Regions from separate parts of the Nocardiopsis sp. EMB25 genome, predicted to be linked through region 2. Evidence: predicted binding sites of a transcription regulator. Region 2 holds the regulator's gene; the other holds the start of a gene.
What was found. Region 2 encodes LexA, which represses DNA repair genes until DNA is damaged. Its sites were predicted from a motif close to TCGAACANNTGTTCGA; they were not measured.

Region 1: the regulator LexA is predicted to act here: its motif matches at 3,819-3,834, upstream of uvrA (excinuclease ABC subunit UvrA).

Annotation. Positions count from the first base shown of each region.
Region 1 is NZ_JAMTDN010000001.1:2,843,393-2,859,448, reverse strand. Features, by position in the region: gene murJ (murein biosynthesis integral membrane protein MurJ) at 1-1,296, shown strand, start outside; gene KIK06_RS12265 (glycosyltransferase family 4 protein) at 1,293-2,381, shown strand; gene KIK06_RS12260 (TerC family protein) at 2,701-3,726, shown strand; gene uvrA (excinuclease ABC subunit UvrA) at 4,100-6,934, shown strand; gene KIK06_RS12250 (RDD family protein) at 6,969-7,577, shown strand; gene KIK06_RS12245 (helix-turn-helix domain-containing protein) at 7,751-8,956, shown strand; gene KIK06_RS12240 (hypothetical protein) at 9,075-9,323, shown strand; gene KIK06_RS12235 (hypothetical protein) at 9,377-9,577, shown strand; gene KIK06_RS12230 (hypothetical protein) at 9,859-10,125, shown strand; gene KIK06_RS12225 (hypothetical protein) at 10,122-10,370, shown strand; gene KIK06_RS12220 (hypothetical protein) at 10,757-10,915, shown strand; gene KIK06_RS12215 (asparagine synthase-related protein) at 10,958-12,535, shown strand; gene KIK06_RS12210 (GNAT family N-acetyltransferase) at 12,549-13,073, shown strand; gene KIK06_RS12205 (Rieske (2Fe-2S) protein) at 13,290-13,676, shown strand; gene KIK06_RS12200 (mechanosensitive ion channel family protein) at 13,754-14,896, opposite strand; gene uvrC (excinuclease ABC subunit UvrC) at 15,044-16,056, shown strand, end outside.
Region 2 is NZ_JAMTDN010000001.1:3,270,393-3,286,448, reverse strand. Features, by position in the region: gene KIK06_RS14210 (FAD-binding oxidoreductase) at 1-1,195, shown strand, start outside; gene KIK06_RS14205 (SAM-dependent methyltransferase) at 1,255-2,541, shown strand; gene KIK06_RS14200 (hypothetical protein) at 2,668-3,165, shown strand; gene KIK06_RS14195 (sugar ABC transporter substrate-binding protein) at 3,311-4,591, shown strand; gene KIK06_RS14190 (carbohydrate ABC transporter permease) at 4,729-5,607, shown strand; gene KIK06_RS14185 (hypothetical protein) at 5,655-5,942, opposite strand; gene KIK06_RS14180 (carbohydrate ABC transporter permease) at 6,113-7,009, shown strand; gene KIK06_RS14175 (long-chain-fatty-acid--CoA ligase) at 7,108-8,664, opposite strand; gene leuS (leucine--tRNA ligase) at 9,013-11,508, shown strand; gene KIK06_RS14165 (hypothetical protein) at 11,601-12,212, shown strand; gene KIK06_RS14160 (hypothetical protein) at 12,209-12,847, shown strand; gene KIK06_RS14155 (alpha/beta hydrolase family protein) at 12,870-13,943, opposite strand; gene lexA (transcriptional repressor LexA) at 14,038-14,754, opposite strand; gene nrdR (transcriptional regulator NrdR) at 15,403-15,876, shown strand; gene KIK06_RS14140 (vitamin B12-dependent ribonucleotide reductase) at 15,936-16,056, shown strand, end outside.

The sequences.
Region 1 (16,056 bases), 430 kb from region 2:
TTGCTCGCCGCCACCGCGGTCCCCGTGGTCGCGCTCATGCTGGGGCCGGTGAGCGGCTGCGACCACGCCGACCTGCTCGCCCTGGCCGCGCGCATGCTCGTCGTGTTCGCCCCCCAGGTGGTCTTCTACGGCCTGGCGGCGGTCCTGTACGGGGTGCTCCAAGCCCACCGCCGGTTCCTCGCGCCCGCTTTGGCTCCGCTCGTGTCGAGTCTCGTGGTGATCACCGCCTACCTCGTCTTCGTCCCTTTGGGGGCCGGAGGCCGCCAGGACGTGGGGGAGCTGTCCACGGCCGCCGAGCTCACGCTGTCGCTGGGGACGACCGCCGGGGTGGCCGCCCTGTTCCTCACCGTGCTCGGCCCGATGGCGGGGTTGGGCGTGCGTCCCCGCCCGCGTCTGACGTTCCCGCCCGGGGTGGGGGAGCGGGTCAGGGCGCTGGCTGTCGCCTCTCTCCTGCCCCTCGTGGCCATGCAGGTGTGTCTGCTGTTGTTCGTGGCCTTGGCCAACCACGGCGGCGGCGCGGGCGCGGCCGTGCTGCACACCTACGCCTGGGCTCTGTTCACCCTTCCCTACGGGGTGATCGCGGTCCCCGTCGCCACCAGTGCCTTCACGGCCCTGGCGGTGGCGCACGCCGACCGTGACCGGCAGGGGTTCGCCACCCTGGTCTCCGGTGCGGCCCGGGCCACGACCGTGGCCACGGCGGGAGCGGGCACCGCGCTGGCGGCGGGCGCCGTCCCGGTCGCGGTGGTCTTCGCGCGGGAGGACCCGTTGGCGCTGGAGCGGGCGCTGCTCGCCTACGCTCCGGGCGTGGTGGGGTTCGGTCTGGTGGCCCTGCTCGGTCGGGCGCTGTACGCCTCCCACGACGGCCGCCGGGCGGCCGCCGCCCAGGTCGCCGGCTGGGTGGTGGTGATGACGGGCGCGGTCGTGCTGGTGTGGGCGGTGCCCGCGGAGTGGACGATCGCTGCGCAGGGCGCGTCGATGACGGTGGGGCTCACCTTGGCGGCGGTCTTGTCGTGCGCGGGTTCGGCGCGTGCGCATGGACGGGCGGCGCTGGCGGGGGTGGGCCGGTCGGTGGTCGCGTCCCTGGTGGGAGGCGTCGCGGGGTGGGCCGTGGGCCGTACGGTCGCGGCGGTGTTGCCCCTGGACGACGTGTGGCGGGCCGCGGGTTCGGCGATGGTGGCCGCAGGGGCCGGGTTGGTGGTGTTCGCGGTCGTGGCCGCGTTGGTGGACCCGTCCGCGCCGCGGGCGGTGGCCACCCGTGTCAGGAGCGTACGAGAGGGCAGGAGGGCAGAGCGGTGAACCGCAGGATCGCGCTGGTCGTCGGGACCAGCACCGGAGGGGTCGGGCGGCACGTGCGTTCGCTGGCCGAGGGGTTGCGCGGGCGGGGACACCGGGTGGCGGTGCTCGGGCCGGCCTCGGCCGACCGGGCGTTCGGGTTCACCGGGGCGGGGATCCGGTTCGTGCCGGTCCCGATCGGTGCCGCCCCGTCGTTGGGTGACCCGGGGGTCGTCCTGCGGTTGGGCGCTCTGGTGAGCGGAGCGGATGTCGTGCACGCCCACGGGGTGCGGGCGGGGGCACTGTGCGCGTTGGCGGGGGCGTCGCCGTTGGTGGTGACGGCGCACAACGCGCCGCCGTCGGTCACGGGGCCGTTGTCGTTGGCCTATCCCGTGCTGGAGCGGATCGTGGCTCGGCGGGCGGAGGTGGCCCTGGGTGTTTCGGGTGATCTGGTTCGGCGGCTGCGTGCGGCTGGGGCACGTGAGGCCCGGATGGCGGTGGTGGCGGCGCCCGCGGTCGGGGATCCGTTGAATGGGCGTGAGGCCACGCGGGCCGATCTGGCGGTGAGTCCTGAGCGGCCGCTGGTGCTGACCATCGGCCGGTTGTCCGAGCAGAAGGGGTTGGACACCCTGCTGGCCGCGGCGCCGTCGATCGCCGAGCGGCGTCCCGAGCCGGTGGTGGCGATCGCCGGGGACGGGCCGTTGTGGGGGCGGTTGCACGACACGGCGGCCGAGCTGAAGGCGGACGTGCGCATGCTCGGTCACCGCTCGGACGTGGCCGACCTGTTGGCGGCGGCGGACGTGTTCTGTCTGTCCAGCCGGTGGGAGGGGCCGTCGTTGGTGATCATGGAGGCGCTCCGGGCGGGGTTGCCGGTCGTGGCCACGCGGGTGGGCGGTATCCCTGACCTGTACACGGGGACGGTGCTCATGGTGCCGCCGGACGACCCGCGTGCCCTGGCGGCGGCGGTCGGGCGGGTGCTGGACGAGCCGGAGTTGGCCGGGGAGTTGCGTGTGCGCGCGCGTGCGGCGGCCCGGAACCTGCCGACGGAGGAGGACGCGGTGGCGGCGGCCGAGGGCGTGTACGCGGCGGTCGCGCGTCGGGGCGTCTGACGTGCCGGCGGGGTCTGGGACGTGCTCCGAACCCCGGTGCATGGTGAACGCCACCCTGTGGCCGACTTCCCTCCGTGGGTATTTGATGACATGCTGGGTGCGGGCCGGGTTTCGCACTCATGTCGTGAGGTGTGCCTCGGTACCCTCGTATGTCACGTGAGGGGAGTATCCCTGTCGCGGCGGGGCCGTCATCACGGAGCACAGTGTCGTGTTCCCGGTTCCGTCGGTTCGTGCCGACGTCGGGCGAACGGGAGAGACCTCCGGTAGTTCGACGTGCGCGCAGTGCTCCCGCGCGCACCGACCGGAGGAGTTTCCGACCGTGAGCGTTCCCCTGTGGGTCTGGGCCGTCACCATTTTGGGTATGGTCGCCGTCCTGGCGATCGACCTGGCCATCGTCGACCACCCCTGGAGCAAGAAGAGCGGCCCGAAGGAGTTCGGGGTCCGTCAGGCCGCCTGGTGGGCGGCCTTCTACGTGGGTGTGGCCGTCCTGTTCGGTTTCGGCCTGATGTACTTCGGCGGTTCGACCGCCGGCGCGGAGTACTTCGCCGGGTTCATCACCGAGAAGAGCCTGAGCGTCGACAACCTCTTCGTGTTCTACCTCCTGATGGGCGCCTTCGCGGTGCCCCGGAAGTACCAGCACGAGGTCCTGCTCATCGGCATCGTCATCGCGCTCGTCATGCGCGGTTTCTTCATCATCCTCGGCGCGCAGGTGATCAACGCCTGGAGCGAGGTCTTCTACCTGTTCGGCGCCTTCCTCATCTACACCGGTTACAAGATCGTCCGTGACCACGTGAAGGGTGACGAGGAGGAGAAGGACTTCACCCAGAACCCGGCCGTGCGCCTGGTCAAGCGCTTCTGGCCGGTCACCGACGACTACCACGGCGCGCACATGACCGTGAAGCTGGACGGCAGGCGGCACGTGACCCCGATGCTCCTGGTCATCGTCGCCATCGGCGTCGTCGACCTCGTCTTCGCGGTCGACTCGATCCCGGCCATCTTCGGGCTGACCCAGGACGCCTACATCGTCTTCACCGCCAACGCCTTCGCGCTGCTGGGTCTGCGCCAGCTCTACTTCCTGCTGGCCGGTCTCATGGACAAGCTCGTCTACATCAGCTGGGGCCTGTCCGCGATCATGGTCTTCATCGGTGTGAAGATGATCCTGCACGCGCTGCACGAGAACGGCGTGCACGCCCCGGAGATCGGTATCGGCACCTCGCTGACCGTGATCATCGGCCTCATGGCGGTCACGATCGTCGCCAGCCTGGTCAAGGCCCGTGCCGACGCCCGCCGCAGGCCCGCCGTCGAGGCGGCGGCGGAGGAGGACGCCGCGGCTGACCGGTCCTGACCGCTGGCGGAGAGGGCGGTGCCGCGGTCCTTCCCCGGTCAGGGCGCTGGGCGGGTCCGGTTTTCCGTCCAGGTTCTCGAAAACAACCAAATTCGAACGCCTGTTCGTCTATAGTGGTGGTGCCCGACGTGGAGTCGTCCGGGCGCCACCACTTCCTCGAGGTGGAAGAAACCGCCGCCGGTGGTCGTTAGTCTTGTCGGACGGGAGGGACCGCGGGGCCCGCGTCCTCTTCCCACCCCCTTTCGCGCGCCCGGTTCCCGGGCCGGGGCGGCCGATTGATCGTCCACCGGACCGCGAAGCCCACACACGGGTCAGCCGACGTCGCGCGACGAGGTCGCGTCCTGTGCGCCCAAGCCGAAGGATGTCTCACTCGATGGTCGAACAACTGGTAGTCCGGGGAGCACGCGAGCACAACCTCAAGGACGTCTCGCTGGACCTGCCACGCGATTCCATGATCGTGTTCACCGGCCTGTCCGGGTCCGGTAAGTCCTCCCTGGCCTTCGACACGATCTTCGCCGAGGGACAGCGGCGCTACGTCGAGTCCCTTTCGGCCTACGCCCGCCAGTTCCTGGGGCAGATGGACAAACCGGACGTCGACTTCATCGAGGGCCTCTCGCCCGCGGTGTCCATCGACCAGAAGTCCACCAGCCGCAACCCCAGGTCCACCGTCGGCACCATCACCGAGGTGTACGACTACCTGCGGCTGCTGTGGGCGCGCGTGGGCGTGCCGCACTGTCCTGAGTGCCGCCGCGAGATCGCACGGCAGACTCCGCAGCAGATCGTGGACCGGGTCCTGGAGATGACCGAGGGCACCCGCTTCCAGGTGCTCGCCCCGGTCGTGCGCGGCCGCAAGGGCGAGTACGTCGAACTCTTCAAGGACCTGCAGACCAAGGGCTTCACGCGCGCCGTCGTCGACGGCGCCGCCGTCCGCATGGACGAGCCGCCCAAGCTCGGCCGCTACGACAAGCACGACATCGCGGTGGTCGTGGACCGCCTGAGCGTCAAGCCCTCCGCCCGGGGCCGCCTCACCGATTCGGTGGAGACCGCGCTCAAGCTCGCGGGTGGGACCATCGTCCTGGACTTCGTCGACCTGCCCGAGGACGACGTCGATCGGGAGAAGGTCTTCTCCGAGCACCTCTTCTGCCCCTATGACGACCTGTCCTTCGAACAGCTCGAACCGCGCTCGTTCTCCTTCAACGCCCCCTACGGCGCCTGCCCGGACTGCTCCGGGCTGGGCACCCGGATGGAGGTCGACGCCGACCTGCTCGTTCCGGACCCGGAGAAGACCCTGGCGGAGGGGGCCGTCTCCCCGTGGACGGGCGGCACCAACTCCGGGTACTGGGACCGCATCCTCACGGCCCTGGGCGAGGCGATCGGCTTCGACCTGGACACCCCGTGGGAGCGGCTGCCGCGCCGCGTGCGCAAGGCCATCCTGGAGGGCCACGACACCCAGGTCCACGTCACCTACCGCAACCGGTACGGGCGCAACCGCTCCTACTACACCGAGTTCGAGGGCGTCATCCCCTGGGTCAAGCGGCGCCACTCCGAGACCGAGAGCGACTGGGGCCGCGAGCGGCTCGAGGGCTACATGCGCACCGTGCCCTGCCCCACCTGTGAGGGAACCCGTCTCAAGCCGGTGGTGCTGGCCGTGACGGTCGGCGGCAGGTCCATCGCCGAGGTCGCGCAGATGTCGCTGAGCCAGAGCGCCGCCTTCCTCGCCGACCTCAAGCTGTCCGAGCGGGACATGGTCATCGCCGCCCAGGTGCTCAAGGAGATCAACGCGCGGCTGGGCTTCCTGCTGGACGTGGGGCTCGACTACCTCAGCCTGGCGCGCTCGGCCGGTTCGCTCTCCGGCGGCGAGGCCCAGCGCATCCGCCTGGCCACCCAGATCGGGTCGGGCCTGGTCGGTGTGCTCTACGTCCTGGACGAGCCGTCCATCGGCCTGCACCAGCGCGACAACGCCCGGCTGCTGGAGACGCTCCAGCGCCTGCGCGACATCGGCAACACGCTGATCGTCGTCGAGCACGACGAGGACACCATCCGCGCCGCCGACTGGGTGGTCGACATCGGTCCGGGCGCGGGTGAGCACGGCGGCCACGTCGTGGTGTCGGGCATCGTGGACGAGCTGCTCACCTCCCCTGACTCCATGACCGGCGACTACCTGGCCGGACGTCGCTCCATCGCGCTGCCCGCCTCGCGCCGCCCCCGCACCAAGGGGCACGAGCTCGTCGTGCGCGGGGCGCGGGAGAACAACCTCGACGGGGTCGACGTCACCTTCCCGCTGGGCGTGTTCACCGCCGTGACGGGCGTGTCCGGGTCGGGCAAGTCCACGCTGGTCAACGAGATCCTGTACAAGGCGCTGGCCAAGGAGCTCAACGGGGCGCGCGACGTCCCCGGGCGCCACCTGCGGGTCAACGGCACCGGCAAGGTGGACAAGGTCGTGCACGTGGACCAGAGCCCGATCGGCCGCACCCCGCGCTCCAACCCGGCCACCTACTCCGGTGTCTTCGACCACATCCGCAAGCTGTTCGCGCAGACGACCGACGCCAAGACGCGCGGCTACCAGCCGGGCCGGTTCTCGTTCAACGTCAAGGGCGGCCGCTGCGAGGCGTGCTCGGGTGACGGCACGCTCAAGATCGAGATGCAGTTCCTGCCCGACGTGTACGTGCCGTGTGAGGTGTGCCACGGCGCCCGCTACAACCGGGAGACCCTCCAGGTGCGGTACAAGGGCAAGAACATCTCCGAGGTGCTCGACATGCCCATCGCCGAGGCCCTGGAGTTCTTCGAGCCGATCAACGCCATCCGCCGCCACCTGCAGACCCTCACCGACGTGGGGCTGGGGTACGTGCGCCTGGGCCAGCCCGCCACCACGCTGTCCGGCGGTGAGGCCCAGCGGGTCAAGCTCGCGGCCGAGCTCCAGCGGCGCTCCACCGGGCGGACGGTGTACGTTCTGGACGAGCCCACCACGGGCCTGCACTTCGAGGACATCCGTAAGCTGCTGGGTGTGCTCAACCGGTTGACGGACACCGGTAACACGGTGATCGTCATCGAGCACAACCTCGACGTCATCAAGACCGCGGACCACGTGATCGACATGGGTCCCGAGGGCGGTTCCGGGGGCGGCCGGGTGGTGGCCCAGGGCACTCCCGAGGAGGTCGCCGCGGTCGCCGAGTCCTACACCGGCCAGTTCCTGGCCAAGATGCTCTGAGTCGCCGCGAACCGTCCAGGAGGTCGGACACCGCATGAACCAGCCACCCCCGGACCCGCACTGGAGAGCGCCCCGGGAGGGGTACCCGTACCCGGGCACCCCGGGAGCCGGGGGGCGGCCCGGCCCTGCCGGGCCCGAGGAGCGGCTGTACCCGCTGGCGACCTGGTGGTCGCGGGTCCTGGCCCGCGCCGTCGACATGGTGGTGGTGGCGCTGCCCGCCCTGCTGGTGGCCCTGCTCCTGGCCCTCGTCTGGCTGGGGGCGCTCAACCTCCTGGGCGGTTCCGGTGACGGCCCGCGCAGGTACGGGTACTTCCTGGCCGTCACGTTCTTCGTCCTGTACACCGGCTACGAGACCCTGGCGGTGGCCCGCTGGCAGCAGACCCTCGGTAAGCGGTTGGTGGGTGTCAAGGTGGCGCCCGCGGCCGGTGCGGGCCGCCTCGGCCCGGTGCCCGTCGCGGCCCTGACCGTCCGGGCCGCCCTGTTCGGCCTGCCCGTCCTGCTGTTCGCTCTGCCCAGCGTGCCGCAGTGGGCCGCCCTCATGGTCGTGGTCCTGCTCACCGGTGGGATGGCCGCCTGGGACCGGCCCAACCAGCAGGGGATCCACGACAAGATCGCCGGGACCGTGGTGCTGGACGTGCGCTGACCCCCGGCACGGCGGGCTTCGGAGCGGGCGGGGCCACCCCTGGTCAGGACCGCCCACAGCGCACCTACGCAGGTGGGAAGCACGGGCACAACCCCGCTGCAACCCTGACATGAAGGAAGGTCCCAGCCTAGGCTGGCAGTGCACACTCCCCAGCCGAAGACGGGACCTTCGTTATGGACGAGGCCATCAGGATCGGCCCCGAGCTCAAGGAACGCCGAGAAGACGCCGGACTCACCCAAGAAGCGCTCGCCGACCGGGCAGGCGTCTCGGCCGACTACGTGGGCCGCCTCGAACGCGGTGCCCGGGTCGGCTCACTACCCAGCATCGTCAAGCTTGCCCGAGCCCTGGACTGCGACCCCGGTGACCTCATCCGCAAACGCGCCCGCCTGACCCCCGTGGGCACCTCCTCGGTGATCGCCGTACGCAACGCGATCTTCGACCCCCAGCTCCTGTTGCCCGACCGCCCTCAAGGTCGCCCGGCCTCCCCCGAGGAGCTGATGCGCACGGTCCGACGCGGCTACGGGGCGTACTTCGCAGGAGAGTTCGGAGCACTCGCCGCACTCGTACCCGACCTGCTCCGAGACTGCCGGATCGCCGAGTACGAACACGGCACCTCCGCCGTCGCGGCACCCTACGCACACGCCTACGACCTCGCGAGCGCCCTGCTGGTCCACACCGGCAAGGTCGACGCCGCACTGACCGGTGTGGAACGCGCGATCATGATCGCTCGCCAAGGCGATGACCCCTACCGCCCCGTGAGCTTCACGGGCACCTACGCGTGGGTGCTTTTGCACATGGGCCGCTACGCCGAAGCTGAGGATCTCGTGGTGCGTGCAGCCGAAAGCGTCGCTCCGAGAATGGGTGACCGCGACCAAGCACGGATCGCGGCATGGGGCGGGCTGCTCATGCAGGCCGCAGTGCTGGCGGGATCAGACGCTCACCGATCGGACGCGGACCGGCTCTCGTCTGCGCGACAGTTCCTGCGAGACGCTCGGTCGGCTGCTGTTCAGATGGACCAGGACTCGCGCCGGTACTGGATCAGCTTCGGTCCGACCCAGCTCGCGGTCCAGTCGGCGCACATCTACACCGTCCTGGGCAAGCCCGCCGAGGCACTCAAGGCCGCTGGGAAGGTGGACGCCCGGCAGTTGCTGTCAATCCAGTACGGGCGGCACCTGCTGGATGTGGCGAAGTCTCAGTCTCTGCGTCGTCGGACTGATGACGCCATCGAGACGGCCGCGCAGGCGCAAGCCCTGTCGCCGGAGTGGTTCCGGCACCAGAAGTTCGGAGCTGCGCTCACCGAAGAACTGCGGCGGCGTAAGGCGCGGATGAGCGACCCGTTGGCGGGGCTCGTGTCCGCATTCCGCACCACCAGCGAGTAACTCGGACGGAGCGTCCGGGTTACTGACACGTCACTCGTGAACCCGGACGCTCTGTCCCTGGGAACTCCATCGAACTCTGCGTAGCGTCTCCCTCACCTACCAGTGAGGGAGGTCCACGATGGCGCGAACACGCGCGCTCGAAAGGGAGTCGCTGCACGGCCCATGGCCCAGCGACCACGGCAGTGAGCAGCGGCTGGGACAGTTGCGGCGCACGTACCCCGGATGGCGCTTCTGGCGGTCCAGGGACGAGGACCAGTCAGCCCGCGAGTGGTGCGCCGTACGTATCACCACCCCCGCCTCGGGCAGGCCGCAGGAGCTGACCGCTGACACCTACGACGACCTCGTGCAGCAGCTGGAGGCGTCGTGACGCACCGACCCCGGCAGAAAACCGAACCGGTGGCACCGGCAAGGCCGCGGTTGGTGGACGACCGTGACCGTCAGGTCGCCCAGTTCCACAGGGAGTTTCCGGGCTGGGAAGTGTGGAAGTCCCCCGGCTGGTGGTGCGCCCTGCGAACCGGCGCGGACAACGGTCTCGTCGGTGTCACCGCAGCGAGCATCACCGAACTCCGTGTGCGGCTCTTCGAGGCGCTGAGGGTCACGTCAACAGCGACGCACCAGTGAAGCCGCCTACCGCGTTGCGCACCTGATCCCCGTCTCCGTTCGGATCAGGCCCCAACCACATTGAAACGGCCCGGCGGTGCAGCGAACACCCCGGGCCCGGTCTACCTGAAGAGGCAGGCAGACATGAAGATCGTACTGTTTTCACGACACCGGTCGCGCCGAGTCCGGCGCTACACCCGCCCCTCTGCCCCGGCCGCCCGCGTCCGGGCCCACATGGCCTGGCCTGGCGGCGACCTCGCCCCGCTCTCCCCGGCCGTGAAGATCCTGCTGCGAGGCGCCGCATGATCGACACCGACATGGGCGACCTGCTCGCCTCGATCCGGGACGCGCTCACCCTCCCGGCCGCGCCGACCGACACCGGCCGCGCCGACCGGGACGCCTTGGAGCACACCCGCGCCGACGCCGTCCGCCAGGCGGTCGACTACGCGGCTGGAACTGGCGACCTGACCGGCGCGGTCGATCTGCTCGACAACGCGATCGCGGCCTCGCCGATCACCTACCAGACCGGGCACGAGCGGGTGCCCCGCCAGGGGGTGGTGGCGCGATGAAGCACCGACGCATGGTGTGCGACATTCGTGAGCTGCCCGACGTGTCCGCCCTCAAGCAGTGGGCCGCCGAGCGTGGCACCGTCGTCCACTACCTGGGTCCCGATCTGAAATGCCACGCGGTCTACGCCGCAGCCGTAGGGCCGGTGATCCGGGTGGCCCGCTCGCGATACCGGGATCCGCACCCGCACACGCTCGTGTGGGAGTCCCCCTTGGAGAACCTGCCGGATGCCGTCGCGGCGGTCTGAGCCGGGTGCGGCCCCTGCCCCCGGCCGGGGCCGCACCCTCCCCCGAGGAGGGAACGGTGGACGGAGCTACCCGGTGCACTGGTACCGCCAGCGGGCAGCACGACTACATCCCGGACCCACCCGGCGCGCAGGATCGGATTCGCACCGCGACCTGCCGCCACTGCCGAGACGTCCTGACCGTGACCAGATAAACCCCGCAGACGGATGAGTCCGTCAGCCGAGACGGAGATCCGCCCCGATAACGGGCACCACCACAGACCCCGCGTGCCTGGCTGGTTCCGACCCAGGCACGCGGGACCAAGCGCCGTCCCCCTGCGGGAACGGTGCCCGCCCAGTAGGGATCACCCGCTGGGCAACCGTCAACACCAGCAGAAGAGGAGAACGCGGTGAACGACTTCACCCCACCGCCCACGAGCGAGCAGGTGACCGGCCTGTTCCTCGCGACCCGCCGCGCGGTCGTGCAGACCCCGGCGCAGAGCCACGAGTACAAGAAGTCCTCGGGGTCGGGCGACGCCGCCCACACCTACGACACGACCGCCCGCTAACCACCTGACCCGTTGAACGACGCACGCCCCGGAGTAGCGCCCATGCTGCGATTGCAGTTGACCCCTTACAGCGAGAATCCGACCTGGCACTGGTCCGGGGCGTGCTACAGCACCCTGGACACCCGCAGCCGCATCGAGCCCTTCGACCACCCGATGGTCGAGCACCTGGCCGCGACCGACGGACGGCGCACCCTGCTCGTGGTCCGCGAACGCGTCGCCGACCGGGCGGTCTGCGATCCCGAGGTTCGCGACCTCACCCCCGCCGAGTACGACCAGGCCCGCGACGCCGTCACCGGCTGGCCGACCGACGTCGTCCTCGTCGAGACCGAACCCGACCGGCCGGTGCGCGTCACCGCCGGTTCGGCCCGGACAACTCCGCTCTACCTGGCCACCGACGGCACGGCCCTGGTCGGGTCGTGGGACATGGCGGACCTGCGCGCACACGCCACCGGGCTCAACCCCAAGGAGGTCTCTCGGCTGCTGATCTACCGGCCCCGCTACTCGACGGAGACGCTGTACCGGGGTGTGCACCGGCTCACCGAGCGCGCGACCGCGCACTTCGGCGGGCACTTGTGGATCACCTATCCCGATCCCGCCCTGCACCGCACGCCTCGTGACTTGGCACCGGATGCCGACGTCTTGGGGGCGTTCATTTCGACCATGGACACGGCGATGGACCGCCGCCCCTGGGCGGAGGAGACCACGCTGTTCCACCTGACCGGCGGGTTCGACTCGGGCACCGTGGCCACCCGCGCGGCCGAGCGGTACCCGGGCCGGTTTCCCACGGCAACGCTGTTGATCGGCGGTCCTGGGCGTGAGCAGCAGATCCGGCGTCGCGCCGAGATCCGCGACCGTGTGCGGTTCGCCGACTCGGACCTGGTCGTCGACGCCATGCGGTACCTGCCGCTCTCGCCTGACTGCCCCTGGGTCAACGGCCGCGTGGTCAACCCCACGGAGGAGCCTTTGCACCGGCCGTTCGTCGAGATGGCACGCTCGATCGCCGCCGCTGGGGCCCGCACCGTCGTGACCGGCCTCGGGGGAGACGAGATGGTCGCCCTCACTCAGGAGGAGGAGCCCCACAAGGGGCTCGGCGAGATCACCGACGCGCAGATCCTCTCGTGGGTCGGCCCGCGGGTTCCGAGCGTGCTGGAGTTCGCCGACGACGGCATCGCTCCTCCTGCGTTGATCAACTCCATGACGTTGCTGACGCTGGAGACGACCGCCCCGGTACTTCTCAAGCATGGACTGTGGCCGGTGCACCCGTTCGCGGACCCGGACATGGTGGCGCTCGGCGAGCAGCTCCCGTTCGCTTGGCGTGAGCTGAAGCAGCTTCAGCGGCGTCGCTTGGCCACGCTCGGGATGAGTGACGACGTCGTGTATCCGGTGGAGCGGGAGAGCTTCGCCGAGGTCGTCGAGTACGCCCTGACCACCTACGCACCCAAGCTGTTCGCTCGTATGCTGGCCGAGGGTTCAGTGCTGTTCGATGAGGGTTTGGTGGACCCCGACGGGCTGCGTACCGCGGTCGACCGTCTGACTCCCGGGCGCTACGTCGAAGAGCGCGACGCGAAGATCCTGGAAGTGTTGAGCCTGCACCTGTCCGCCACCGCCTTCCTGCACTGAGAGAGGATCAGCCGTGTTCACCATGCGCCCCGCCATCGAGGCCGACACCGCCGCAGTCGAGTCGATGATCACCGCGCGCTGTGACTGGATGGAACAGCGCGGACTGGAGTCATGGCGTGAGAACGTCGACGATCTCGCCGGACAGGCTGGAAGCGGCTTCATGTGGGTACTCGAAACCGAGGGCGGCATCGTCGGATGCACCACGGTGACGACCCACGCGCCGCCGAAGGACTGGACACCCGAAGAGGCCGAAGAGCGGAGCCTGTACCTGTTCACGACCGTCACCGACCCCGGGTACCGGGAGCACAAGCCTGGAACCCTGATCGCTCTGTGGGCGGTCGACCAGGCCGCGCGTCAGGGGCGACAGTGGGTGCGGCGGGGATGCTTCTTCCCCGAGCTGGTCAAGTACTACGAGACCCAGGGGTTCGCCCTGGTCAAGGAGATGGACCGGCGAGCCGGTCACCTGTACCTGCTCGCGCGCCGAGCGGAGCGCCTTGACCTGGCCGAACTCGGACTGACGACGGTGGTCACCATTTGATCCTGAACTGGCCCAACCAGCAGGGGATCCACGACAAGATCGCCGGGACCGTGGTGCTGGACGTGCGCTGACCCCCGGCACGGCGGGCTTCGGAGCGGGCGGGGCCACCCCTGGTCAGGACCGCCCACAGTACCTACTACAGTTCGTAGTGTTGGACGTAGCGGTGCAGATGAGGAGCGTTCGGTCGTGTCCGGTCAGAGAACGTGCGGGTGCGGGATGAGCAGGCGCCGCCTGCTCGGGACGGCGGGGGCGGCCGCGGCCGTCACGGCCGGTGCCGCGGCCTGCGGTGAGCCGCCCAAGCCGCAGGACGTGCGGCGCGGCACGGTGGTCGGGCAGACCACGGACGTCCCGGTGGGCGGGGGAGCGGTCTTCAGCAACAGCAAGCTCGTCGTCACCCAGCCCGAGGAGGGCGACTACCGGGCCTTCAGCGCGGCCTGCACGCACGGCGGCTGCACGGTCCAGGAGGTGACCGAGGTCATCGGCTGCCTGTGCCACGGCAGCCAGTTCGACCTGGTCACCGGTGAGGCCGTGGTCGGCCCGGCCACCGAGCCCCTGGAGCCGTTCACCGTCACCGTCGACGGCACCGATATCATCCTCGACTGAGGACGCGCCACGGGCGGTGCCCGGGAACGCCGCGGGGCCCAGGACACGCTGGTGTCCTGGGCCCCGCCGCGTTCGGATCAGTTCTCCCCGGCCTCCTCGTGCTCCACCAGGGCCCTCTCGGCTCTGCGGGCGCTCCCCGACCGGCGGAACGCCGAGGTGGGGAACCGGGCCGCGTAGTCCGCGTCGTCCCCGCCGGTGACCAACTCGGTGCGCTTGCGCGGCAGGGACTCGGGGTAGTGCTCGACCAGCCAGGCGGCCAGGTGCTCACGGATCTCGCACGCGATGTTCCACTGGTCGCCGGTGTCGGAGGCGGTCGCGACGACCCGCACCACCACCAGGCCCTCGTTGAGGATGTCCACCACCTGGCAGGACCAACTGCGGCCGTCCCAGTGCTTGCTGGAGGTGATGAGGCGGCCCGCCTCCTCGCGCAGGGCCTCGACCGGGACCTCCCAGTCCAGGGGCAGCATGACCTTCGCCATGATCTCCGTGCCCTGCTTCGTCCAGTTCTCGAAGACCATGGTGGTGAAGTTGGCGACCGGCACGACCAGGCGGCGCTCGTCCCAGATCTTCACCGTGACGTTGACCAGGGTCAGTTCCTCCACCCGGCCCCACTCGCCCTCGATGACGACGACGTCGCCGATGCGCAGGGAGTCGCTGAAGGCCAGCTGGAGGCCGGCGAACAGGTTGGCCAGGGTGGACTGGGCGGCCACACCGGCGACGATACCGATGATGCCCGCGGAGGCCAGCAGACCGGCGCCGAGCGCGCGCACCTCGTCGAAGGTGAACAGGATCGCGGAGATCGCCAGGACCACGATGATCGAGGTGACCACCCGGCGCAGCAGCCGCACCTGGGTCTGGATGCGGCGGGCGCGGCGGTCGGCGTCGCCGTTGGAGTTCGACAGGCGCGCCAGGATCATGTCCGTCGCGGCGTAGGCCAGGCTGATCCCCAGACCGGTCAGCGACGCGATCATGAGGATGACCATCGCGTGCTCGATGGTCCGGTACGTGCTCCAGTCGACGTCACCCTTGTCCGGCAGCGCCAGGTTGGCGCCCACCACCGCGGCCGCGGCGTAGGCGGTGAAGGTCGACCGCGCGACCACGAAGCGGGCCTGCGGCCAGATCCGGCCCAGCTGGTGGTTGAGCAGCCAGTGGACCACGAAGACCAGCAGCAGGGCGATCGCGACGGCGACACCGATCGCGATCCATTGGCCAGCTGACACGGCGGAGGGCCCCTTTCACGTCCGGGTTGGGAAGTTCGTCGGTACTGCCCAACCTAGGGCATTCCGATATCCACCCGTGACGTTTCACCGGTGTGACGTGGGCGGCTCGGGTGGCCGGATGTCCTTCGCACCGACCAGAATGGGGGTATGGCTGCGACTCCTCACCTGCGCCCCGCCCCCGGATCCATCCCGCGCGACCCGGGCGTCTACCGGTTCCGTGACGCCTCGGGGCGGGTCATCTACGTCGGCAAGGCCAAGAACCTGCGCTCGCGCCTGTCCTCCTACTTCCGCGACTTCGCCGGACTGCACCCGCGCACCCAGCAGATGGTCTCCACAGCCGCCGACGTCGACTGGACGGTCGTGGGCACCGAGGTGGAGGCGCTGCAGCTGGAGTACTCCTGGATCAAGCAGTACGACCCCCGCTTCAACGTCAAGTACCGCGACGACAAGAGCTACCCCTATCTCGCGGTCACCCTCCAAGAGGACATCCCCCGGGTCCAGGTGATGCGCGGCGCCAAGCGGCGCGGGGTGCGCTACTTCGGCCCCTACTCCCACGCCTGGGCCATCCGCGAGACCGTGGACCTGCTGCTGCGCGTCTTCCCGGTGCGGACCTGCTCGGCGGGTGTCTTCCGGAGCGCGCGCAACAGCGGCCGCCCTTGCCTGCTCGGCTACATCGGCAAGTGCGTGGCCCCGTGCGTGGGCCGGGCCACCCCCGAGGAGCACCGGGCGCTGGTGGAGGACTTCTGCTCCTTCCTGGCCGGGGACACCGGGCGGTTCATCCGCGAACTGCAGGCGCGGATGGGCGAGGCCGCCCAGGAGATGGAGTACGAGCGGGCCGCCCGCATCCGCGACGACATCGAGGCCCTGCGGGCCGCCCTGGAGAAGCAGGCCGTGGTGTTGCCCGACTCCACCGACTGCGACGTCATCGCGATGGCCGACGACCAGTTGGAGGCGGCCGTGCAGATCTTCCACGTGCGCGGCGGCCGGATTCGGGGGCGTCGGGGGTATGTGGTCGACAAGGTCACCGACGCCGGTCCCGCGGAACTGATGGAGACCTTCCTCGGCCAGCTCTACGGCGACGCGGGGGAGGCCGCGGACGAGGACGCCACCGCCGACACCGGCGGCGCGGTCCCGCGCGAGGTCCTGGTCTCCGACGCCCC
Region 2 (16,056 bases):
GATGACCACCTACGAGGAGCTCGTCGCCGCGACCCTCCCGCACGGCCTCATGCCGCTCGTCGTCCCCCAGCTGCGCACCATCACCCTCGGCGGGGCGGTCACCGGCCTCGGCATCGAGTCCTCGTCCTTCCGCAACGGCCTGCCCCACGAGTCCGTCCAGGAGATGGAGATCCTGACCGGCGGTGGTGACGTCGTCACGGCCACCCGAGACAACGAGCACGCCGACCTCTTCCACGGTTTCCCCAACTCCTACGGAACGCTCGGATACAGCCTGCGCCTGCGGATCGAACTCGAACCGGTCTCTCCCTACGTACACCTTCGCCACCTGCGGTTCCACGACGGGGCCGAGGCCATGGACGCCCTCGCGAGGATCTGCGCCGACGCCGAGCACGACGGCCAGCCGGTCGACTTCGTGGACGGGGTCGCCTTCGGCCCCGACGAGCTCTACCTCAGCCTGGCCCGCTTCACCGACCAGGCGCCCTGGGCCAGCGACTACACCGGCACCGACATCTACTACCAGTCCATCCGGCGCCACGCGGGCAACGGCCCCGGCGACTACCTCACCACCCATGACTACCTGTGGCGGTGGGACACCGACTGGTTCTGGTGCTCGCGCGCCTTCGGCACGCAGCACCCCCTCGTCCGGCCGCTGTGGCCGCGGTCCCTCAAACGCTCCGACGTCTACCGCAGACTCGTCGCCTGGGACCGGCGCACCGACTTCTCCCGCCTGCTCAACCACTACCGGGGCAGGCGTCCACAGGAGCCGCTCATCCAGGACGTCGAGGTCGGCGTGGAACGCGGCGCGGAGTTCCTGGAGTTCTTCCACTCCGAGATCGGTATGACCCCCGTGTGGATGTGCCCTCTCCGCCTCCGTGAGCCCCGGCACGCCGGGGCGGCCGAGGGCGAGCACGTGTGGCCGCTCTACCCCCTCGACCATGACCGCCTCTACGTGAACTTCGGGTTCTGGGGCCTGGTGGACATGAAGCCCCGCCAGCGCCGGGCGCACCACAACCGCCTGGTGGAGGAGGAGGTCGCGCGGCTCGGCGGCCACAAGTCGCTCTACTCGGACGCCTTCTACGCCGAGGACGAGTTCTGGCGCCTCTACAACGGGCCCGCCTACTCCCGTCTCAAGGAGTCCTACGACCCCCGGGGACGGTTGCTCGACCTGTACGCCAAGTGCGTGCGCAACCGCTGACACCGCAGACACCGGGCGGTCCCCTCCAGGGGCGCGCCCGGGAGAGGGAGGACGAGAACGTGCGGCTTGCAGAGATCTTCGAGCGGGTCGTCGGCCCCGACGCGCCCATCCGTTTCACCGCCTACGACGGCAGCTCCGCCGGAGCCCCGAACTCCGACGTCGCCCTTCACGTGCGCACGCCGGTCGCCGTCAACTACCTGGCCCAGTCACCGAACGCGGTCGGCCTCACCCGCGCCTACGTGTCCGGTCACCTGGACGTCGAGGGCGACATGTACACCGTCCTGAGGCGTATGTCCGACTTCGTGCTCGCCGAGGGGGTCAACCTCTCCCTCGGCGACCTGGCCGGCATCGTCCGGTCCGTGGGCTGGGTCAAGTTCGTCAACCGTGTGGCGCCGCCGCCGCAGGAGATGCGTGTGGGCAGGCTCGCGGCCATGGGCTGGCGGCACTCCAGGGAACGCGACGCCGAGGTCATCCACCACCACTACGACGTGTCCAACGCCTTCTACGAGCTGGTCCTGGGCCCGTCCATGACCTACACCTGTGCCGTCTTCGACGACGAGGACGGCGCTCTGGGCCGAGTGGAGGAATTCGACGGGGCGTTGGAGAGCGCCCAGTTCCGCAAGTACGAGCTGGTCTCGCGCAAGCTCGGTCTGGAACGGGGCATGCGTCTGCTCGACGTCGGCTGCGGGTGGGGCGGCATGGTCATGCACGCCGCCCGGGAACACGGGGTCAAGGCGCTGGGCGTCACCCTGTCCAAGGAACAGGCCGAGTGGGCGGCCAAGCGGATCGCCCAGGAGGGGCTGTCGGAGCTGGCCGAGGTCCGCCACATGGACTACCGGGACGTTTCCGACGGCAGCTACGACCGGATCAGCTCGATCGGGCTGACCGAGCACATCGGTGCGCGCAACCTGGACTCCTACTTCGCGTCCCTGTACGCCAAGCTCGTCCCCGGCGGTCGGCTGCTCAACCACTGCATCACCCGCCCGCGCAACGACCTCAAGGCCATGGACCCCAAGGGGGTCATCAACCGGTACGTGTTTCCCGACGGCGAGCTGGAGGGGCCGGGCGCCATCCAGACCTCGATGAACGACGCGGGGTTCGAGATCCGCCACCAGGAGAACCTGCGCGAGCACTACGCCCTCACGCTTCGCCACTGGGGCGCCAACCTCGACCGGAACTGGGACGAGGCGGTCTCCCTGGTGGGCGAGGGCACCGCCCGGGTGTGGCGCCTGTACATGGCCGGATGCGTGCTCGGCTTCGAGCGGAACGTCGTGCAACTGCACCAGATCCTCGGCGTCCGCCTGGACGGCGCCGACGCCCGCATGCCCCTGCGTCCCGCGTTCTGAGCGCGTCGCCGTGTCCCCTCCTGTTCGCCGGGAGGGGACACGGGCCCGTCGGTCACGCGCGAACGGTTCCGTGACGGCATGATGGAAGCCTCACACCGGCCCGCAGCACCGTGAAGGGACCCGACAGTGTCCTCCGAGCCCTCCGAAGAGAACGCGCCCCAAAGCGGCGAGACCCCCGCGCCCGACCTGCCCGACCGCGTCAAGCGCACGGCGATCGCGCTCGTGGGCGCCTACGCCGACCGCAACCGGGACGAACTCGACGAGGTGATCCCTCAGGCGGCCGACGACGTCGACGACGTGATGTCGGAACTGAAGGTCATCTCCGCCTTCCTGAGCCGCCGGGTCCAGCAGACCGGTGTGGTGTGGAAGCCCGCCGACTCGCGCGAGGCCGTCGCCCGCACGGTCGCCGAGATGCTCCCACCCGAGCTGGAGTTCGCCGTCAGCACCGCGTGGGAGGCGCACTCCATCGGTGAGGAGGAGGCCGCCGAGCGGTTCGCCCAGGGCGACCCCATGGTCTTCGTGCACATGCTCGCCGCGTTCAGCGCCGCCATCGGACTGGCCGTGTACCGTCGCCCCGAACTCGTGGCCACCCTCCGCCAGGTGACCGGCCTCGCGGAGGACTGACGGCGGTCCGGGCGCGGACGCCGGGGCCATCCTCTCCTAACAGCTGAGACACAAGGATCTGTTGTTTACTTCACACGGGGCGCTTCTTTACGTAGGTTTCCTACCATCCCCCGGGGGACCCTCGAAAGGAACGGGAGGCGCGCCGATGGCACGCAGACGAGCACACACTCACGTTCACCTCCCCGCCGCGGCGATGGCCCTGGCCCTCGTCGGCACCGCCTGCGGCATGGGCACGGGCGGTTCCGTGTCCGACGACCTCGTCGTCTGGATCATGGAGGGCACCAACCCCGACGAGACGGCCTACTTCGACGCGGCCAACGCGGCGTTCACCGAGCAGACGGGCGTCGGGGTCGACGTCGAGTTCGTGCCGTGGAGCGACGCGCAGAACAAGATCTCCACCGCCATCGCCGGAGGTACGGTGCCCGACGTGGTCGAGCTCGGCACGACCTTCGTCCCCGAGTTCGCCGACTCCGGCGCCCTGCACGACCTGTCCGGCTACGTCGACGACCCCTACGTCTACACCCAGAGCCTGCTCCGGATGGGGAGGATCGACGACCGGATCTACGGGGTTCCGTGGTACGCGGCCATCCGTTCCATCGTCTACCGCACCGACATCTTCGAGGAGCACGACCAGGAGGTCCCCGAGAACTGGGCCGAGCTGCGGGAGACCGCCATCGCGCTCTCCGAGGCGGAGGAGGACATGATCGCCTTCCCGATCCCCGGTGACGCGCAGTACTCGGTCATGCCCTGGATCTGGGGCGGAGGCGCGGAACTCGCCGTCCAGACGTCCGACGGTACGTGGGTGTCGGAGATCGACAGTGACGGCGGCCGGGCCGGGATGTCCTTCTTCACCGGGCTGGCCCTGGAGGACGGCGTCTCCACCACCGGCGCGGTGAACTGGAACGAGATCGACGTGATGGAATCCCTGGCCGAGGAACGGGCCATCATGGCGATCTCCGGCAGCGCCAACCCCAAGGCGATCCTGGAGTCCAATCCCGATCTGGAGGGCCGGCTCGGCGTCTTCGTCATCCCGGGCCGGGAGGACGGCTACACCGACTCCTTCGCGGGCGGCTCCCTCCTGTCGGTGTTCGAGGGGACCGGGCAGGAGGAGGTCGCCTGGGAGTACGTCGACCACCTGACCAGCTACCAGTTCTCCTCGCGCTGGGCCGAGGAGACCGGTTTCTTCCCCGGGCGTGAGGAGGCCGTGACCGCGTTCGCCGAGTCCGAGGACCCACTGGTCCGGCCCTTCGCCGTACAGCTCATCACGGCCAGTCGCGGCACCCCCGTCGCCCCGGCCTGGGGCCGGGTGGAGGCCGAGAAGGTCATCGTCGCCATGCAGCAGAGCATCCTCAACGGCGACGCCACCGTGGACGAGGCCACCGCGACGGCCGCCGCCGAGATCGAACGCATCCTCAACGGAGGCTGAGCGTGGGCACACCGGTCGGGCTGGGGAACACGCGTGAGGCGAAAGAGACCGTCCGCGACGCCGAGGGGGCGCCTCCGCCGAGGGGCCGCGGCCGACGGCGGCCGCCGTTCCTGAGCGCGGGTGCTCGCAGGACCCTCATGCCGTGGGCGCTGCTCGCGCCCGCGCTGGCGGTCGTCGGGGCGCTCCTGCTGTTCCCCCTCGCGCGCGTCGTGTGGCTGTCCTTTCGCGACTTCCACCTGCGCAACCTGGTCTCCGGCGAGTCCGACCCCGTTGGGTTCGACAACTACGCGGCGCTCCTGGGCGATCCGTACCTGTGGCGGGTCGCCCTGCCCAACACGGTGGTGTTCGCCGCGGTCGCGGTGGTCTCGACCGTGGTCCTGGGCACGCTGGTGGCGCTGCTGCTGTCCACGCTGCGCCCGCTCACCCGGGTGGTCGTCGTCTCCTGCGTGATGGTGGCCTGGGCGATGCCGGCGGTCAGCGGCACCTACGTGTGGATCTGGATCTTCGACGTCGACGACGGCGTCGTCGCCCAGGCGCTGACGTCCCTCGGCGTGCTCGGGCCCGAGGGGTACAACTGGTTCGCCGACCGTCTGTCCTTCTACGCGATCGTCACCCTCAACGTGGTGCACAGCGGCTTCCCGTTCGTGGCGGTCACGGTACTCGCGGGACTGATGACCGTGCCCAGGGACCTGCACGAGGCGGCGCTGATCGACGGCGCCGGCGCCTGGAAGCGGTTCTGGCACGTCACCTTCCCCGTGCTGCGTCCGGTGTTCGCGGTGGTGACCGTGCTCTCCACGATCTGGGACTTCAAGGTGTTCGCGCAGATCTACCTCATGCCCGGAGGGGACGTGGGAGGATCGCGGATGCTGAACCTGGGCGTGTGGGCCTACGTGCGTTCCTTCGGCCACAACGACTACGGGGCGGGGTCGGCCGTCGCGGTCCTGCTCACGCTGCTCCTGTTGGGGATCACCGTGCTGTACCTGCGCGCCCTGTTCCGGGAGGACGAGCTGCGATGACCGGACGGCCCGTGGGAACGGCGGGAGGGAAGGGGACCCGACCTCGGTCAGGCGGCCCCCTCGATGAGCTTCTCGCGGACCCTCCGCCAGTCCACGGCGGCCAGGGGGCGACGGTCCAGGTCCTCCAGGACCGCGTCCATCGTGCGCAGGTCGTACTCCCCCAGAGGGCGTCCGTCGTCGTGGCTCCGGTTCACCAGGTTGTTCACGTACACGAACAGGCGCTGTCCGGAGGGGTCGGCCAGGGCGTGGCGCACGGCGCTGTCGCGGAATCGCGCGTCGTGCGGGATCCAGCTGATGACGACCTCGGTGGGGGAGGGACCGGCGGACTCGCTCACGGGCTCACGCCGCCGTCTCCGTTGACCACGCCGACACGGCCCTCACCCCTTCGCCCTCGCCTCGGCGCCACGGGCGCCCCTCCACGAACAGAGCAGGAGTCTAACGGCCCCCTTCCGGCGGCCCACCACCCCACCAGGTCCGGTGCGGGGCACCGGGGAGAGGAGCCGTGTTGGCCACGCGCGTAGCCGCACCCGATGACCGACGTTGGGACGACCGCGTCGCCCGTGCCCGCCGCAGGGGCGGGCCGCCCCGGAGGCTCCGGGGCGCGGGCAGGGCGGCGGGGGTGGTGGTCCTGCTGGCCTTCACCCTCTTTCCCGTCTACTTCATGCTGGTCAGCGCCTTCTCCGACCGGAGCACCTCCGGAACGGGCGCGCTGGTGCCGACGGACGTCACGTTCGACAACTTCACGTACGTGATGACCGAGGGCGACTTCACGCTCTACCTGCGTAACTCGCTGGCGGTCGCCTCGATCACCGTCGTGGGGGCGTGCCTCCTCGCGTTGCTGGCGTCGGTGGCCGTGGCGCGGTTCCGGTTCCGGTTCCGGACGTCGGTACTGGTGCTCGTCCTGGTGGTGCAGATGGTGCCGCTGGAGGCCCTGGTCATCCCGTTGTTCCTCCAGGTGCGCGACCTGCGGATGCTCAACACCGTGCTGGGGCTGGGCGTGGTGTACGTGGCGCTGTCCCTGCCCCTGGCGGTGTGGATGATGCGCGGGTTCGTGGCCGCGGTGCCCCGGGAGGTCGAGGAGGCCGCCTACATCGACGGCGCGTCGTGGCCGCGCATGTTCTGGTCGGTGCTCCTCCCCCTCGTCGCGCCCGGCCTGGTGGCCACGGCGATCTTCTCGTTCATCGTGGCGTGGAACGAGTTCGTGCTGGCCCTGACCTTCATGCAGCAGAGCGACCGGTACACGGTGGCGGTGGGGCTGCGCCAGTTCTTCGGCCAGTACGCCAACGAGTGGGGGCACGTCATGGCCGCGTCCACGATCATCACGCTTCCGGTGATGGTCTTCTTCGTCCTCGTGCAGCGCTGGCTGGTCGCCGGTCTCGTCCAGGGGGCGGTGAAGGGCTGAGCCCGGGCCGTGCGGGAGGGCACGGGGGCGGTCCGTGGACGCGCGCACCCCTCCCCGCACGCCGCCGGAGGCGCGGGGAGGGGCGGAAGGGAACAGGGTCAGCGCAGTTCGCGCTTGAGGATCTTGCCCGTGGCGGTCATGGGCAGCTCCGTGCGGAACTCGACCTGGCGGGGGTACTTGTACGCGGCGAGGCGCTCCTTGGCCCAGTCGACCAGTTGCTGTTCGGTGAGCGCGGCGTCGGCCTCCCGGATCACGTAGGCCTTGGCCTCCTCGCCGTGCGTGTCGTGCGGGACGCCCACGACGGCGGCCAGGCTGACCTCCGGGTGGGTCATCAGGACCTCCTCGATCTCACGCGGGTAGACGTTGTAGCCACCGCGGATGATCATGTCCTTGGACCGGTCGACGATGAAGTAGAAGCCGTCCTCGTCCCGGCGCGCGATGTCGCCGGTACGGAACCAGCCGTCCTTGATGACCTCCGCGTTGGCGTCGGGCCGGTTGTGGTAGCCCTTCATCACGCAGTGGCCGCGCACCGCGATCTCGCCCTCGTTCCCGGCGTCGTTCCATTCCGGGTCGATCAGCTTCATCTCCACGCCCCACACGGGCAGGCCGATGGAACCGGTCTTGGCCCGGACCCTGGGGTTGTTGAAGGCCACGGCCGGAGAGGTCTCGGACAGGCCGTAGCCCTCCTTGATTCCGACGCCGAAGGTCTTGGCGAAGTCCTCGGCGAGCTGCCCGGGAAGGGAGGCGCCGCCGGAGATCGCGTCGACGATGTTGCCCGCGATCTTGCCGATGTCGTAGGTGCCCGGTTCCGCGGACTGCACCGCGTTGAGCAGGCCCCAGTACATGGTGGGCACCCCGGCGAACCCGGTGATCCCCTCCTCGTCCATGAGCCGCAGCGCCTCGTCGGGCTCGAAGCGCGGCATGAGGACCAGGGTCCCGTGCCGGTACAGGGCCGAGTTGAGCATGACCGTCTGACCGAAGATGTGGAAGAGCGGCAGGACGGCGAGGGACACGTCCCGGCCGTCGGGGTGCGCGGTGACCAGGTCGCTCGAGACGATCGCGTTCATCATCAGGTTGTGGTGGGACAGCTGGGCGCCCTTGGGCCTACCGGTGGTGCCGCTGGTGTAGATGATGACGGCGGTGTCGTCGGAGTTGGCCTGCACCGTCTCGAACGTGCCGGGCTGGCCGTCGAGGGCCTTCCAGAGCGTCTCGGCCCCCTCGATGGCGGACTCGGTGGCGCCCGGGGAGGCGGGCAGGTCGATGTAGGTCTCGCAGGAGTCCACCTGGTTGAAGGCCTCGAAGGCGCGCTCGCCCAGGGGGAGTTCGGGGGAGCCGGTGAAGGCGAAGAGCGCCTTGGCGCCGGAGTCCTCCAGGTGGTAGGCGATCTCGGGCGGTGTGAGGAGCACGTTGAGGGGGACGACCACGGCGCCGGCCTTGAGGGCTCCGAAGTAGACGAAGGGGAAGTAGGGAAGGTTGGGGCTGGCGAGCGCGACGCGGTCGCCGGGCCGGACGCCCCTGGCCACCAGGAGGTTGGCGACCTGGTTGGCGATCATGTCGGTCAGGGCGTAGGTGAGGCGAAGGTCTCCGAAGACCAGGCACTCCTTGTCGGGAACCGATCGGGCGCCGTCCTCCAGAAGCACAGACAGATTGAGCATGGGGGCCTCCCGCTACGAGTGAGTGACGGACCCAGGTGTGGTCTGGGTCTCGTGGTCCGCGTCACGTGAACGGCAGAGTAACAAACCAGCCGGTCGGTGTGGCGAACGGGGATCGGATCGAAACCTAACAGTGTTCGGAAAGGGATTCCAGGGTCCGCGTCGCCTTCACGGCCCGGACACCCGGGCCCGGCCCGGGCGAGGCGCTGGCGGAGGTCGTCCACGGGGAACGAAGCCGTCTGCGCTCCCGGGCGTGTACCGCTAACCTGGAAACTGCACGAGTGGACGCCCGGCCCAGCTCGGCATGTCCGCGTGCGACCGACCCAGAGACCGGCTAAGGGAACATCAGCGATGACAGCGGTAGACGGCGACCAGAAGACGGGCGACACCTACGACGCCCGCGCCCTCCAGGACAAGTGGCAGGCGCGCTGGGCCGCTGAGCTTCCGTTCCAGGCCAGCGAGGACCCGACCGACGCCCGGCCCCGCAGCTACGTGGTCGACATGTTCGCCTACCCCTCAGGCGACCTGCACATGGGCCACGCCGAGGCCTACGCCATCGGCGACGTCATCGGCCGCTACCGCTTCCAGCGCGGCGACAACGTCCTGCACCCCGTCGGTTGGGACTCCTTCGGCCTGCCCGCCGAGAACGCGGCGATCAAGAACGACTCGCACCCCGCCGAGTGGACCTACGCCAACATCGAGACCCAGGCGGCCTCGTTCCGTCGGTACGGGATCGGTGTCGACTGGTCGCGCCGTCTGCACACCAGCGACCCCGAGTACTACAAGTGGAACCAGTGGCTGTTCCTGCGCTTCTTCGAGCGCGGACTGGCCTACCGCAAGGACGGCCAGGTCAACTGGTGCCCCCAGGACCAGACCGTGCTGGCCAACGAGCAGGTCGTCCAGGGCCGGTGCGAGCGGTGCGGCTCCGACGTCGTGCGCCGCAGCCTGAACCAGTGGTACTTCAAGATCACCGACTACGCCCAGCGCCTGCTGGACGACATGGACCAGCTGGACGGCGGCCGCTGGCCGGACGAGATCCTGGCCATGCAGCGCAACTGGATCGGCCGCTCCACCGGCGCCGACGTCCACTTCGCCATCGAGGGCCGCGACGAGCCGGTGACCGTGTTCACCACCCGCCCCGACACCCTCTACGGCGCCACGTTCTTCGTCGTGGCCGCCGACGCCGACCTGGCGGACGAGCTGTGCGCACCCGAGCAGCGCGAGGCCTTCGACGCCTACCGTGCCGAGGTCGCCAAGCTGTCCGACATCGAGCGCCAGGCCACCGAGCGCCCCAAGACCGGTGTGTTCCTGGGCCGCCACGCCGTCAACCCGGTCAACGGCGAGCGCATGCCGGTCTGGGCCGCCGACTACGTCCTGGCCGACTACGGACACGGCGCGATCATGGCGGTGCCCGCCCACGACCAGCGCGACCTCGACTTCGCCCTGGCCTTCGACCTGCCCGTCAAGGTGGTCGTGGAGACCGGCGAGCCCCACCCGGCCGAGACCGGTGTGGCCACGGCGGGCGAGGGGACGCTGCGCGACTCCGGGCCGCTGGACGGGCTGACCAAGACCGACGCGATCAACCGCATCGTCGAGGTGCTGGCCGAGCGCGGCACCGGCGACGCCACCGTCAACTACCGCCTGCGCGACTGGCTGCTGTCCCGTCAGCGCTACTGGGGCACGCCGATCCCCATCATCCACTGCCCCTCCTGTGGTGAGGTGCCCGTCCCCGACGAACAGCTGCCGGTCACGCTGCCCGAACTCAAGGGCGCCGAGCTGGCGCCCCGGGGCGTGTCGCCGCTGGCCGCCGCCACCGACTGGGTGGAGGTCGACTGCCCCTCCTGCGGCGGTCCCGCCAACCGCGACACCGACACCATGGACACGTTCGTCGACTCGTCCTGGTACTTCCTGCGCTACTGCTCGCCGAACCTGGACACCGCCCCCTTCGACACCGAGGCGGTCAACAAGTGGGGTCCGGTCGACCACTACATCGGCGGCAAGGAGCACGCGACCCTGCACCTGCTGTACGCGCGCTTCTTCACCAAGGTCCTGCACGACATGGGCATGGTGGGCTTCACCGAACCCTTCCGCCGTCTGACCAACCAGGGCCAGGTCATCAACCAGGGCAGGGCGATGTCCAAGTCCCTGGGCAACGGTGTGGACCTGGGCCAGGAGATCGACACCTACGGCGTCGACGCGGTCCGTCTGACCATGCTCTTCGCCAGCCCGCCCGAGGAGGACGTCGACTGGGCGGACGTCTCCTGCACCGCCGCGCAGAAGTTCCTCAACCGTGCGTTCCGCGTGATGTGCGAGGCTGGCGCGGCCAGCGCGCCCGGCGCCGACGCCACCGCCGGCGACACCGAGCTGCGCCGGGTCACGCACCGCAGCATCGACCAGGTCACCACGCTGGTGGAGGCGCGCCGGTTCAACGTGGCCATCGCGCGCACCATGGAGCTGGTCTCGGCCGCCCGCAAGGCGATCGACTCCGGCCCCGGCGCGGCCGACCCGGCCGTGCGCGAGGCGGCCGAGTTCGTGGCCGTGGCGCTGTCCCTGTTCGCGCCCTACGTGGCCGAGGAGGGCTGGGAGCGGCTGGGGCACGTGGGCACGGTCGCCGTCGGCAACTGGCCCGATCCGGACCCGGAACTGCTGGTCCAGGAGTCCGTGACCTGCGTGGTGCAGGTGCAGAGCAAGGTTCGGGACAAGCTGACCGTGGCGCCCGACATCGACCCGGCGGAGCTGGAGCGGCTCGCGCTGGCCTCGGAGAAGGCCCAGGGATTCATCGGCGACAAGCAGATCCGCAAGGTGATCGTGCGCGCGCCGAAGCTGGTGAACATCGTCGTCGGCTGATCCGGCAACGGAGGCGGCGGTCGCGTTCGGCGACCGCCGCCTCCGTGTGACACGCCGGAGTGGGTGACGACTGACAGGGAGGCGGTGGCCGGGTGTCCCCATCCGGTAGGTCGGGTGGTCCGCTGGTACGCGGTGCCGTCATCGTGTGTGGCGCCGCGCTGGTCTCCGCCGCGGCGATCGGCGGTGGACTCGTGTTGGCGGGAGGAGACCCCGACGTCCCCGGCGCGGACGACGTCCACACCACCGCCCCCGACTGCGCCGCCGTACCCGCGTCCGTGGTCGACGAGGCCCTGCCCGACGCCGTTCCTGAGACCATCGAGTCCGGGCCGCGGCCCGGCGGTGACACCGCGCTGTGCGCGTGGACCTCGCTGGGCACCGCCGAGGACCCCGGTGTGCTGCGGGTGGAGTTCTCCGCGCTGTTCACCGACACCTCCGGGGAAGTGCCCGTCGCGGGTACCGAACACGCCGAACGGGCTCTGACGGCTCTGGTGCCCCGGACGAGCGACGGTGTCCGGCTCCCGTCGGATGTCGAGGGGCACGTGTGGACGGACGGGGCGCAGGGCACCGCCGACCTGGCCTTCTACACTGACAATCTGCTGGTCCGGGTGGCCTACTCCGGTGTCTCCGGAGACGGGCCCGCCGACCGGGAGGACGCCCGTGAGCTGACGGTGCGGGTCGCGGAGCAACTCGTGGAGGTCTTGTGAACCCGGAAGGCCATCGTCCGGTCGTCCCGCGGGCCCAGCCTCAGAGCCGGGGATGCGCGATCGCCGGTGTCGTGGCGCTGACGCTGGTGGCGGTCCTGCTCGTGGCGGGCGGTGTGTGGTTCGTCCTGAACCGTGAGGCCCTGGAGTCGGGTGACTTCGAGGCCGCACCCGAGTGCGCGGTGGGAGAGACCGAGGCCCTCGCCGCGTCGGTGCCCTCCCATGTCTTGGAGCTCGAGGCGCCGGTCGGCGGGCAGCAGGACACGTTCGGTACCGGATGGCAGTGTCGGTGGGCCACCCCCGAGGGGCCGGGGGAGGCGGTGCCCTCCTTCGCGACCTTGGTGATGGTCGCCGCGCCCAACCCGGGCGGGATCGAGACGGCCGCCGAGAACCTGCGGAACACCACCGCGAACCAGGACACCACCGCGGTGGACGGTATCGGCGACGAAGCGGTCAGCTGGACTGACGAGTCCGACTTCCCGTTCGCCTGTGTGGGAGCCCGCGTGTCCAACCTGTACGTGGAGACCTGCTACGGCGCCGCCGCCGACTACGGCGTCGCGCGCGCGGCGGAGGCGGAGCACGGACGGGAGACGGCCGAGGAACTCGCCCGGGCCGTGATCGCCGAACTGCCCGCCTGACCAGGGCGCCCCGCGAGACGGCTCACCAGGCTCCGTCGAGGAACTCCTCCAACGCGGGGGCGACCTCCGGGGCGAAGGGGCGGTCGGCGTCGAGCACGGCCGCGCCGGGTTCGTCCCGGAACTCACGGAACACGTGGTCGGCGTCGGGGACGTCGACGCGTTCGGCGTCGGTGAACCCGCTCATGAGGCGGTCGACGTCCGCCCGGGAGACCTGGGCGTCCTGCTCTGCCCACAGCACCAGTACCGGGGTGCCCTCGGGGACGTCCCGGGCGAGGTCGACGGGGTCGAAGGCGTCGATCCAGGTCAGGAAGGCCGAGTTCCGCTCGGAGTAGACGGTCTCCAACAGGGGCGACAGGTCGTCGGGCAGGGCGCGTCCACCGCGCAGCGCGGCACGTCCCGCGCGGGCGTCGGAGAGCAGGGTGACACTGTCGCCCTCATCGAGCTGCCCGCGGGCCTCACCCACGCGGATCTGCTCGGTGAGCTGGCGGTCGATGAGGTCCAGGTAGCGGGTTCCGGGCGGGGCGGCCAGGACCAGCGCGGGCGAGGCGTCCACGAGTTCGTGCGCGCGCAGGGCGAACAGGGCGCCCTCGCTGTGTCCGACGACGACGGTGCGTTCGGGGTCCACCTCGGGTTGGGCCAGCAGCTCCCCGAAGGCGGCGACCACCTGACGGTCGAACACCTCCGGGGCGATGGGATCGTCCGGGTCGAGGCCGTCGGCCCCCGTCTCGCCGCTGCCGAGCTTGTCGTAGCGGAGCGAGGCGACACCGGCCTCGGCCAGCACACGGGTGAGGTTCAGGTTGGTGTCGGCGTCGGGTCGCGTCGGTGCGTTGCCGTCCCGGTCGGTGGGGCCGCTGCCGGAGACGATGAGGGCGGCGGGCACCGTCCCGGTGGTGTCCGAGGGCGCCGTGAACGTCGCGAACACCTCTGCGCCGTCCACGGTGAACGACAGGTCCCGAGCCGACCCGCTGACGCCGGGCGGAGGGACCGAGGGGTCCTCGCCGGAACAGGCGGTGGAGAACAGGAGGCCGGTGGTCGCGCCGACGACGGCGAGCATCCGCCAGCGGCCGTGCGCGGGGGAGGTGGTGGGTGTGGACACGCCCCCAGCTTAGGGCGTGCCCGGAGGCCGTGTATGCCGTCCTGTGACCGGTCCGTCCCCGGTACGCGGACGGACCGGGGACGCGGGATCGGCGTCAGACGCGGCGCATGACCGCGACGACCTTGCCGAGGATGGTGGCGTCGTCCCCGTTGATGGGCTCGTAGGCCTCGTTGCGGGGCAGGAGCCACACGTGGCCGTCGTCCTCGCGGCGCAGGACCTTGACCGTGGCCTCGTCGTCCAGCAGGGCGGCCACGATGTCGCCGTTGTTGGCGTCCTGCTGCTGGCGGACCACGACCATGTCGCCGTCGGTGATGGCGGCGTCCGTCATCGAGTCGCCGACCACGGTGAGCATGAACAGCCGTCCCTCTCCGACCAGCTGGCGCGGGAGGGAGAGCACGTCCTCCACGGACTCCTCGGCCAGGATCGGACCACCCGCGGCGATCCGGCCGACGAGCGGCACGGCGGCGGCACGCGAGGCGTCGGCGGTGAACTCCGCGGGGTCCGCCTTCGCGCCGGACGAGCGGCCGGGGGTGCGCAGTTCGACGGCGCGGGGGCGGTTCTGGTCGCGGTGCAGGTAGCCCTTGCGCTGGAGCACCTTGAGCTGGTGCGCCACGCTGGAGGGGCTGGACAGGCCGACGGCGTCGCCGATTTCCCTTATCGAGGGCGGGAAACCGCGTTCCCTTACGTACCGCTGGATACAGTTCAGCACGCTCTGCTGACGCGCCGTGAGTTTGGGAGCGTCGGGCGTCGGCCCGTCCGCATCGCCCACGGGCGAGAGGACGGTGGTGGTTCCGGGATTCTCCTCCGGCACGGCCGGGCCTCCTCGGCGTTCGGTTCGGTCAGGGCCTGCTTGTGTGACTGGCCACGTCCGATCCGCGACCGCGCCGACCCTGGGGTCCACGTGACGGCGAAACCGGAGTGAAATCAACGTCAACATTAGTCGTTGCTGACGGTGATATCAAACAAGCGTTCGAGGCTGCGGACAATTGCTCGCGCGTTTTCGCGGTCAATTCCTGGCCTCCACTTACGTGTACACGTGTACCCGTCCCGGTGTCCCGGGAATGCGCCAACACGAGCGCGCCCGTGTACGAGCGGGCCCGGTCGCCCCGCGTCGGTGTTCGTGCGCGATCGCCTGCGGGGGCGGCGATCGCGTTTTCCGGGCGGCCCGTCCGCGGCGGTCGGGCGGCGCGTCGGCGGTACCCTGGGAAGTGGGTTTCGGGCGGCCCGGTCCACCCCCTGCGGGTCGTCCGCCGATCCCCTCCCCCTCCGAGCGTCGGTGTCCGTGTTCCCGTGCGCGGCCGCCCGGGCGCGCACGGGGTGCGTGTTCGTCGAAGGTCGCGGCCTCATCCGTGGTCGTTGAGGTTCGACCACAACATCTGGGTGTGTTGGTGGGGTGGAAGCCCAGAAGTTGTGGTTAAGTGGATGTGCGGGTCGTCGCGAGGGAAGCAGGTGAACAGGGATGTATTGTCCGTTCTGCCGCCATCCGGACACCCGGGTGATCGACAGCAGGTCCACCGACGACGGTGCGGCCATCCGCCGCCGCCGGTCCTGCCCCGCGTGCGAGCGCAGATTCACCACACAGGAGACCGTCCTTCTGATGGTCGCCAAGCGCTCCGGCGTCACCGAGCCCTTCAGTCGCACCAAGGTCATCGCCGGGGTGCGCAGAGCCTGCCAGGGCCGCCCCGTCTCCGAGGACGCCCTCGCCAAGCTCGGCCAGCGGGTCGAGGAGGAGATCCGCAGCCGGGGACTGGCCGAGGTGCCGGCGCATGAGATCGGACTGGCCATCCTCGGTCCCATGCGCGAACTCGACGAGGTCGCCTACCTGCACTTCGCCAGCGTCTACCGCGGTTTCGAGAGCCTCGCCGACTTCGAGGCCGAGATCGCCAGCCTGCGCCAGGACCACGAGGTCGGGTCCGGCGCGGACGGGGAGTAACACCTCCACCGCACGGCCGGGAGCCGTGCCGTCGACGCGTTCTCGGGGGGAATGCCGTCATGACGAAGAGCACGAGTGACCAGACGGGCCCCGAGGGGCTCAGGATGAGGCGCGTCCTCACCACACCCGGTGTCCACCCCTACGACACCCTCGAATGGGAACGCCGTGACGTCGTCATGA